One region of the Qipengyuania oceanensis genome, then DNA from elsewhere that is predicted to be linked to it. Evidence: predicted binding sites of a transcription regulator. Region 1 holds the regulator's gene; the other holds the start of a gene.

Region 1 (4,467 bases):
GATCATGGCCGCGAAGAAGACTGCAGACCTCATTCCGCTGTGCCATCCGCTGCCGCTGGATTCGGTCAGCGTGGATTTCACCTTCGAAAGTGGCGCCATCAGGGCGACCGCAACTGCCAGCATCACCGGCAGGACCGGCGTCGAAATGGAAGCCCTTACAGCAGCTTCGATCGCATTGCTTACAATCTACGACATGGCCAAGGCGCTGGAGAAGGGCATGGTCGTCTCCGACATCCGGCTGCTCGAGAAGCGCGGTGGCAAGTCGGGCGACTGGCGCGCATCGTGACAGGCACGCAGCCGCCGATCCCGCTCGACGAAGCGTTGGACCGGCTGCTGCGCGGCATCGAGCCCCTTGCAAGCGAACACCTCGATACAGAGCAGGCAATCGGCCGGTATCTCGGCGAAGACCTGGTGGCCCTACGCACCCAGCCCGCGACGGACCTGTCGGCGATGGACGGCTATGCCCTGCATGCAGATGACGACCGGGGCCCCTGGCAGGTTGTCGGCGAAAGCGCCGCCGGACACCCGTTCCGCGGGAGCTTCGGTCGGGGCGAGGCAATCCGCATCTCTACCGGCGCACACATGCCGGAAGGCGACATGGCGGTGCTGCTCCAGGAAAACTGCACGCGCACCGGCGAGGTCATCGCGCTCAACGGCGAAGGCGAGCCGACAGCGCGCCATATCCGGCGTGCCGGTTACGATTTTTCCAAGGGGCAAGTCTTGCTTCCTGCCGGAACACGCATCGATGCCAACCAGATGGCGCTCGCATTGGGATCGGGCCACGCAAGGCTGTGCGTTCACCGGCTTCCTTCCCTCGCGGTAATCGACAGCGGCGACGAGTTGGCACCGTCTCCCGAAGATTGTCCCGCGCACCGGATTCCGGCGACCAACGGCGCCATGCTGGAAGCGCTGGCGCGCGCCCCTGCTGGCCGGATCGAACGCCTGGGACCGGTGGCCGATACGATGGAGGCTTTGCTGGCCGCGCTCGACAATGCAGGCGCTTGCGACGTGATCGTCACCACGGGCGGTGCCTCGGTGGGCGATCACGACCTCGTGCGCCCGGCGCTCGAACGATGGGGCGCGCGCATCGATTTCTGGCGGGTTGCCATGAAGCCGGGCAAGCCCCTGATGGTCGGGCGCAAAGGAAGTCAGGTCATCCTCGGGCTGCCGGGCAATCCCGCCTCCGCCTACGTCACGGCGTTCCTGTTTCTGCTCCCGCTCTTGCGGAAGCTGGCAGGCTGCCTGAGACCGGGGCCGCAGGCCATCTCGTTACCGACGGCGCTCGATCTTGCGCCGGGTCATGCCCGAAGGGAGTTTCTCCGCGCCACCGTAGCCGAAGGGAAGGTCCATCCGGTCCTTGAACAAGATTCCGCTGGCTTGCTGGCCTTGGCGACCGCGACCGCCCTCATCGATCGACCGCCGAACGCACCCGAGACGAAAGCGGGAACATATGTTCCGGTGTACCTGCTCGAAAATGGCGGGATTGCTTGACTTCACCTATTTGGTTGCCTAATTGTTCCGCATTCGTTCGCATTCGCGAGTCGAAGGAACAGATGGCTATCACGGAGCCCGGCCCATGCTGACGGCAAAACAGCACGAATTGATCCGCTTCATCCAGCAGTGTCTCGAAGAGACGGGCATCTCGCCCAGCTTCGAGGAAATGAAGGAAGCGCTGGACCTCAAGAGCAAGTCGGGCGTCCACCGCCTCATCTCGGCGCTGGAAGAGCGCGGCTTCATCCGCCGCCTGCCGAACCGGGCACGGGCTCTCGAAGTGCTCAAGCAGCCGGAGGATGCGATTTCTACCGCCCCGCGCGCTCGCGCAGCGAACGACATGGTGGCAGCCGCGACCAAGCCGACCGCGTCGCGCCAGTCCGAAGCGGCGAACGATGTCATCGAGATACCGCTGCACGGCCGCATTGCCGCCGGTGCCCCGATCGAGGCGCTTGAAGGTCAGAACTCGCTGCCGGTCCCTGCCGCCCTGCTCGGTCCGGGCGAGCATTATGCGCTCGAAGTCTCGGGCGATTCGATGATCGAAGCGGGTATCTTCGACGGCGATTTTGCATTGGTCCGCCGCACGGACAGTGCTCGCGATGGGGAAATCGTGGTCGCACTGGTCAACAATGAGGAAGCGACGCTGAAGTACCTGCGCCGCGAGAACGGTCGCGTCCGCCTCGATCCGGCAAACGCCAGCTACGATCCGCAGATCTACGATGCCGGGCAAGTGCAGGTCCAGGGCAAGCTCGCCGGGCTCCTGCGCCGATACCACTAATTTCGTGACGCGGGGCGCGTGGAGCTTATGGCTCCTCGTCCCGCCACCACCCGTGTTCGCCTTGGTGATCGGCTACCCGGTTGATCCTTTTCCGCTCCAGAAACAGGGCGAGGCCACCTGTCTGCCGCATCATCCGCGCATCGGCCTTCAGCCAGCGCGGGCGACAGCTTCGCGGCAACCAGCGATCGGCGACCACGATATCGATTTCGCTGCAGGCGGCTGCAAGTGCGCGCTCCTCGATCCTGTCGTGGCTCCGTGCCATCAGTAGCGTCCATCTCCTGCCGCCACGATCGAGCATAAGGGTGCAGAAATCGCGAGAGCAGCGCGCCGCCGGCCAGTCTGCAAGGGCAATCGGTTCGCCATTCATTCCTGCCATTTCGAGCAGATTGTCCTTCGCATAATCGGATCGCCCTTCGCGCAGGACAAGCAGCCTGTCCCCCTCGCCCGCGATTCCCACATGGCGCGCGTCACTAGAGATCAAAACATCCGGCGTCGGCGTTACCGCGAGAAGCAGGGTCGCAACGGCAGCCGGCGCCAGGCCAAGCAGGCGCGCTCGCCCACGCCACAAGCCCAGCCACAGTCCGCCTGCGAGGAACAGGAAGTAAGTAAATCCGCCGATCTGCGGGAACAGCTTGATCGCACCTGGCTGCGCTGCGGTGAAATGCGCGATCCCGACCAGCAGCTCCAGCGAATGCTGCGTCAGCCACCATGCCGGTGCGCCAAGGCCCGCCAGATCGAGCAACAGGCCGAGCGCGATCAGCGGCATGGTCACGAATGTTACCAGCGGTATTGCCACGACATTCGCGAACGCGCCGTAGACCCCGCCACGATGAAAGTGGAAAAGAACGATCGGCATCAGTGCGAATTCGATGACGAGCCCCGTGGCGAGCAACATCGTGCCACGCCGCCCGATCCGGGCCTGCCAACTCTCCTCGCGCGGAGCGAGGAATCGCCGCACCGGCCCCGCATTGTGGAGCGCGACGATGGCCAACACCGCGGTGAAGCTCATCTGGAAGCTCGGCCCGACCAGCGATTCCGGCCAGACGAACAGCACGAAAGCCGCCGCGACGGCAACCATGCGGATGCTCAGCGGCTCCCGTCCCATCGCCAGCGCGAGCAGCACCAGCACCGCTCCGATGCAGCTGCGGACGGTCGGAACCTCGCTGCCGGTCAGGATCGTATATCCGATGCCGAACAAAGCGCCGATGGCCGCAGCAACGACCGGCAGGCGGACCCGCAACGCGAGCCACGGCCAGAGCGCGAGAAGTTTCAAAGAGAGGAAGTAGCCTGCCGCGATCACCGCGCTGACATGCAGGCCGCTGATCGAGAGCAGGTGGGTCAGCCCGCTGTCGCGCATCGCCTCTTCGTCGGCATCGCTGATCGCGCCCCGGTCCCCGCTCGCAAAAGCGGCAGCGATCGACGCCGGCGAGCCGCTCATCTGCGACCTCACGTGGCCTGACAGGCGGCGCTGGATGCCTGCCAGGCCCGTGCGCTCAAGGCTCTCCTCGACCAGTTCGACCGGACCGAGGATGGAGCCGGTCGCCGACAATCCCTGGAACCACGCGGCACGGGCAAAGTCGTAGCCGCCCGGTAGCATCGGCGGTGCGGGCGGCATCAAGCGGGCGCGAAGCCGGATGACTGCGCCCTCGCGAAAGCGTGGGTCGTCCCGGTCCAGCGCCAGGTTGAGACGGATCTTGCGCGCTACGCCGGCCTCGGGATCGTGCATGGCGACCGTTAGGCGCACGCGCTCGCGCGCAGGTTGTTGCTCCCGCTCGAGGATCCGCGCTTCGAAGCGTTCGACCCGGGGATAATCGATCGCCTCGACCCCGACGCTGGCCGAGCGTGCCCAGACGATCAGCACGCCGGCGGCAAGCGCGAGTGCCAGGCCGGTTAACGCCAGCGCCAGTTCGCTCCGATCCGGTCGGTCCCGGTAGCGTGTGCTTGCAGCGATCGCGGCGAGTATGCTCGCTCCGACCAGCGCGCTCCACTGCCAAGGCCCATCGAGCACGAACCACGCGGCAATCCCGCCGGCAAAGGCAACCGCCAGCCACGGCCCGCGATCGAAACCGGCCCGGCGCAGAAATTCGTTCGCGCCCCTTGCAAAACTGGACAAACCGGTACGCTTGCGCCAAGTGCGCTGCACCGCAGCATCAAGGCTGCCCGCATTATCTCCCATCGGGACAGCCGGGCCCTGGTTA
Region 2 (4,467 bases), 1.6 Mb from region 1:
GCAATGGCCGGTGGTATCGATGGCTTTGCGAGGCTGCTGGCGGGTTCTCATCACGTGATGTCGATACCCGCCCCTTGCCTTGCAGCCCGGCCTACTGGCAGCTCAGGCATTCCTCGTAGTCGGTTTCCTGGCCGGCCGCCGCGGCGAGTTCGAACTTGGTCGCGTCCTTGGTGTTGTCCGCTTCCACGCCGCCCGCGAAGCCTGCGCGCTGCACGCTCTTCGACCGCAGGTAGTAGAGCGACTTGATGCCCTTCTCCCACGCCTGGAAATGCAGCATCATCAGGTCCCACTTGTCGACGTCGGCCGGGATGAACAGGTTCAGCGACTGGGCCTGGTCGATGTAGGGCGCGCGATCGGCCGCGAACTCGAGCAGGTAACGCTGGTCGATCTCGAAGCTGGTCTTGAAGGTCGCCTTCTCTTCCGGCGTCAGGAAGTCGAGGTGCTGGACCGAACCGCCCTTCTCCAGGATCGAGTTCCAGACATTCGTCGAATCCTTGCTCTTTTCGCGCAGCAGCTTTTCGAGATACGGGTTCTTGACCACGAAGCTGCCCGACAGCGTCTTATGGGTATAGATGTTCGCCGGGATCGGCTCGATGCAGGCGCTGGTCCCGCCGCAGATGATCGAGATCGACGCGGTCGGCGCGATCGCCATCTTGCAGCTGAAGCGTTCCATCACGCCCATCTCTTCGGCATCCGGGCAGGCTCCGCGTTCCTGCGCCAGCAGCATCGAGGCTTCCGAAGCCTTCGACTGGATGTGCTTGAACATCTTCAGGTTCCAGACCTTCGCCATCGCGCTTTCGAGCGGCAGGTTCTTGGCCTGCAGGAAGGAGTGGAAGCCCATCACGCCGAGGCCGACCGAGCGTTCGCGCATGGCCGAATACTTCGCGCGCGCCATTTCTTCGGGTGCCCGGTCGATGTAATCCTGCAGGACGTTGTCGAGGAAGCGCATCACGTCCTCGATGAAGGTCTTGTCGCCCGACCATTCGTCCCACTTCTCGAGGTTGAGCGAGCTGAGGCAGCAGACCGCCGTGCGATCGTTGCCCAGGTGGTCGCGGCCCGTCGGCAGGGTGATTTCCGAACACAGGTTGGAGGTCGAAACCTTGAGTCCGAGCTCGCGGTGATGCTTGGGCATCATCCGGTTCACGGTGTCGTTGAAGACGATATAGGGCTCGCCAGTCGCCAGCCGGGTTTCGACCAGCTTCTGGAACAGCGAGCGCGCATCGACCGACCCGCGGACCGAACCATCGCGCGGCGATTTCAGGTCGAAACTGTCGCCCGCGCGGACCGCTTCCATGAACTCGTCGGTGACGAGCACGCCGTGGTGCAGGTTCAGCGCCTTGCGGTTGAAGTCGCCCGAGGGTTTGCGGATCTCGAGGAATTCCTCGATCTCCGGGTGCGAGATGTCGATGTAGCAGGCTGCCGAGCCGCGCCGCAGCGAGCCCTGCGAGATGGCGAGGGTGAGCGAATCCATCACCCGTACGAACGGGATGATGCCGCTGGTCTTGCCGTTGAGGCCGACCGGCTCGCCGATGCCGCGAACCTGGCCCCAGTAGGTGCCGATGCCGCCGCCCTTGGACGCGAGCCACACGTTCTCGTTCCACGTGCCGACGATCCCTTCGAGGCTGTCCTCGACGCTGTTGAGATAGCAGCTGATCGGCAGGCCGCGGTTGGTGCCGCCGTTCGAAAGCACGGGCGTTGCCGGCATGAACCACAGGCTCGAGATGTAATCGTAGAGCCGCTGGGCGTGCTCCTGATCGTCGGCATAGCAGTCGGCCACGCGGGCGAAGAGATCCTGGAACGTCTCGCCGGGCAGCAGGTAGCGGTCGATCAGCGTTTCCTTGCCGAATTCGGTCAGCAGCGCGTCGCGCTCCGCATCGGTGACGATGTCAAACCGGCGGTCGAGGATCTTCTTGCTGTCGGCCTTTTCCGCATTGGCCACAGCCGCGGCCGCGACCGCTTCGGCCAGCGCGGCATTCGCCTTGTCGCTGACCAGTTCCTCGCTTCCGAGATCGCTCTTGTCCATGCTCACAGCCTTGTCATCACGCGCGGTCGTATCGAGCTCGGCGTTGTCGCCGATCACGTCCTCTTCGAGCCCCATTGCCGCTTCGTCCCCGGTCCTGAAATCCATTGTCATCCCGCCCCGTTCAGCCCCAAAATATGCAACGGCCCCGCAGGACCGATGTTCCACTTGTGTTCGAATCAGCGCGAAGCACCATTCCTAGCATTTCGCAGCGACCAGGCGGCAATTACTTATACCCGGACTGTCCACAGAGCGTGCCTTGACGGCCCGCGAACGCGTCCACCGGAGCGTTACCGCAAATCCGGCGTAACAACTAGGTCTAGTAGGTGCCCCTGCCTTTCGAACCACTAGATAGTGAATCAGGAGCGAATTGCACGCAAGAGGGTAAATCGCGATTTACCGTCCGTTGCGAGCAGTAGACGCAGGTGTGTTAGCCTCGCACAACGCAGCGACGCGCCGGAATTCCTAGGCTTGGCCGGTGCGCAAGCCCCAAAATGAATCCGGCAAAAAAAATGCCGGGCAAAATCATGGTTTCAAGGGTTGCGACCCAATCGAATCCGGGCGCGCAATTTTCGAATCCGGGCGCGCCCTCCGGCGCACGCAATTTCGCCTGGCGGCGCGGCCGCGCGGCGATCAGCCGCCAGCCGATTTCGCATGTTCGGCGATCGCCTCGGCCAGCTCGTCGACCAGTTCCAGCGGCAAGTCGTGTCCCCAGCCCGGAATGGTCTTGATCTTCGCGCCGGGAATCGCCGCTGCCGTCGCATGGCCGTGCTCGACGGGGATCAGCGGATCGTCCTCGCCATGCAGCACCAGCGTCGGCACATCGAGCTGCTGGAGCATCCGGGTGCGGTCGCCATCGGAGATGATCGCGGCCATCTGCCGCAGCGGCCCCTCGGGGTAGACGCTGCGCTGCACCGCGGCACGGGTCCGCTCGCGCAGGCGGTCTTCGGGCGCCTGGTAGCCCGGGCTGCCGATCGTGCGCGCAACCTTGATGCCGTGTTCGACCAGCACGTCTTCTTCCAGGCTCGCCGGGCGCTGGACCAGCACCTGCATCGCCTCCTTCTTCGCCGGCTTCAGCTTGCTGTTGCCGGTGGTCGAGAAGACGGATGTCAGCGTGATGGTCTTGTCCGCGTGCCGCTCGGCAAAGCGTTGCGCGATCATGCCGCCCATCGAGCCGCCGACGATATGCGCCCTGTCGATGTCCAGCGCCTCGAGCAGGCCGGCCCCGTCGTCGGCCATGTCGCCGATCGTATAGGGCACCTTGGGACTGAAGCCGAGCTTGCGCATGATCGTGAGCTTGACCATGCCCGGCGCCTTCACCCCGTCGAACTTGTGGCTCAGGCCGATGTCGCGGTTGTCGTAGCGGATCACGCGGAAGCCGCGTTCGACCAGCGCGTCGACCAGTTCGTCCGGCCACAGGGTCATCTGCGCGCCGAAGCCCATGATCAGCAAGATCGGGGGCGCATTCGTGTCGCCGCGATCCTCGTAATGGATGGTGATGCCGTTGGCTTTTGTTTCGGGCATGCGCTCGGTCCCCTTTTTGCGTTTCTCTTTGCAATGCAGGTGAGCGCGTTTTGTCGCAAAAGTCCATGGCGAACTCGCGATTGCACCGACTATTCAGGCGACGATCAGGCCACTGCCGGTTAGGGTCGCGCCCATGAACAAACTCGCATGCCTTGCCCTGATCGCCCCGCTCGCCCTTGCCGCGCCCGCTTTCGCGCAAGGCGGTCCGCCGCCCGGAGTGGCCGGGCCTGCGGGAGCCGGCGGGCCGCCGCCCGCCCGGCCCGAAGGCTGGTCGGTCACGGTCGGCATCGCGCCGATCCTGAGCCCTGCATGGCAAGGCTCGGACGAGATGTCGCTGTCGGTCTTCCCGGACATCCGGCTCGACAATGGTGACGGCCTGACCGCTTCCGTCCCCGATGGCATCGTCTGGAGCGCGCTGGATGCCGACGGCTGGCGCGCCGGCCCGGTGGTGCGATACCGCTTCGGCCGCGACGAGGACGACGGCGGCTCGCCCTTCCTGATCACCGGCGGCAGCGACGCGCTGCTCGGCCTCGGCGACATAGACGGCTCGATCGAGGCCGGCGGCTTCGTCGAGAAACGCTTCGGCGCGCGCGGCGAATGGGAAGTCGGCGCACGCGTGCTGCGCGGCTTCGGAGGGCACGAGGGCGTGGTCGCGGATCTCTCGCTCGACCGGCGCTTTCGCAGCGGACGCACGATGGCCGCATTCGGCCCGCGGCTGACGCTTGCGAGCAAGGGCTATATGCAGCCCTACTTCGGGATCGATGCCGTGCAGTCGGCGAACAGCGGGCTGGCCGAGTACGATGCGGGTGGCGGCGTGCTGTCCTGGGGCGCGGGCGGCTCGGTCGTCCATCCCTTCGATCGCAATACCGCTGTGACGTTGTTCACCAGCCTGGAGCGGCTGGGCAAGGAGGCGACGGACTCGC

What was found. Region 1 encodes LexA, which represses DNA repair genes until DNA is damaged. Its sites were predicted from a motif close to GTTCCNCNCTTGTTCT; they were not measured.
Region 2: the regulator LexA is predicted to act here: its motif matches at 2,182-2,197, upstream of GRI48_RS09860 (ribonucleoside-diphosphate reductase subunit alpha).

What each region holds. Positions count from the first base shown of each region.
Region 1 covers NZ_WTYN01000001.1:393,511-397,977, forward strand. The annotation lists gene moaC (cyclic pyranopterin monophosphate synthase MoaC) at 1-286, shown strand, start outside; gene GRI48_RS01935 (molybdopterin-binding protein) at 283-1,491, shown strand; gene lexA (transcriptional repressor LexA) at 1,577-2,269, shown strand; gene GRI48_RS01945 (ComEC/Rec2 family competence protein) at 2,295-4,467, opposite strand, start outside.
Region 2 covers NZ_WTYN01000001.1:2,034,977-2,039,443, reverse strand. The annotation lists gene GRI48_RS09865 (PilZ domain-containing protein) at 1-51, opposite strand, end outside; gene GRI48_RS09860 (ribonucleoside-diphosphate reductase subunit alpha) at 92-2,128, opposite strand; gene GRI48_RS09855 (alpha/beta fold hydrolase) at 2,654-3,544, opposite strand; gene GRI48_RS09850 (MipA/OmpV family protein) at 3,678-4,467, shown strand, end outside.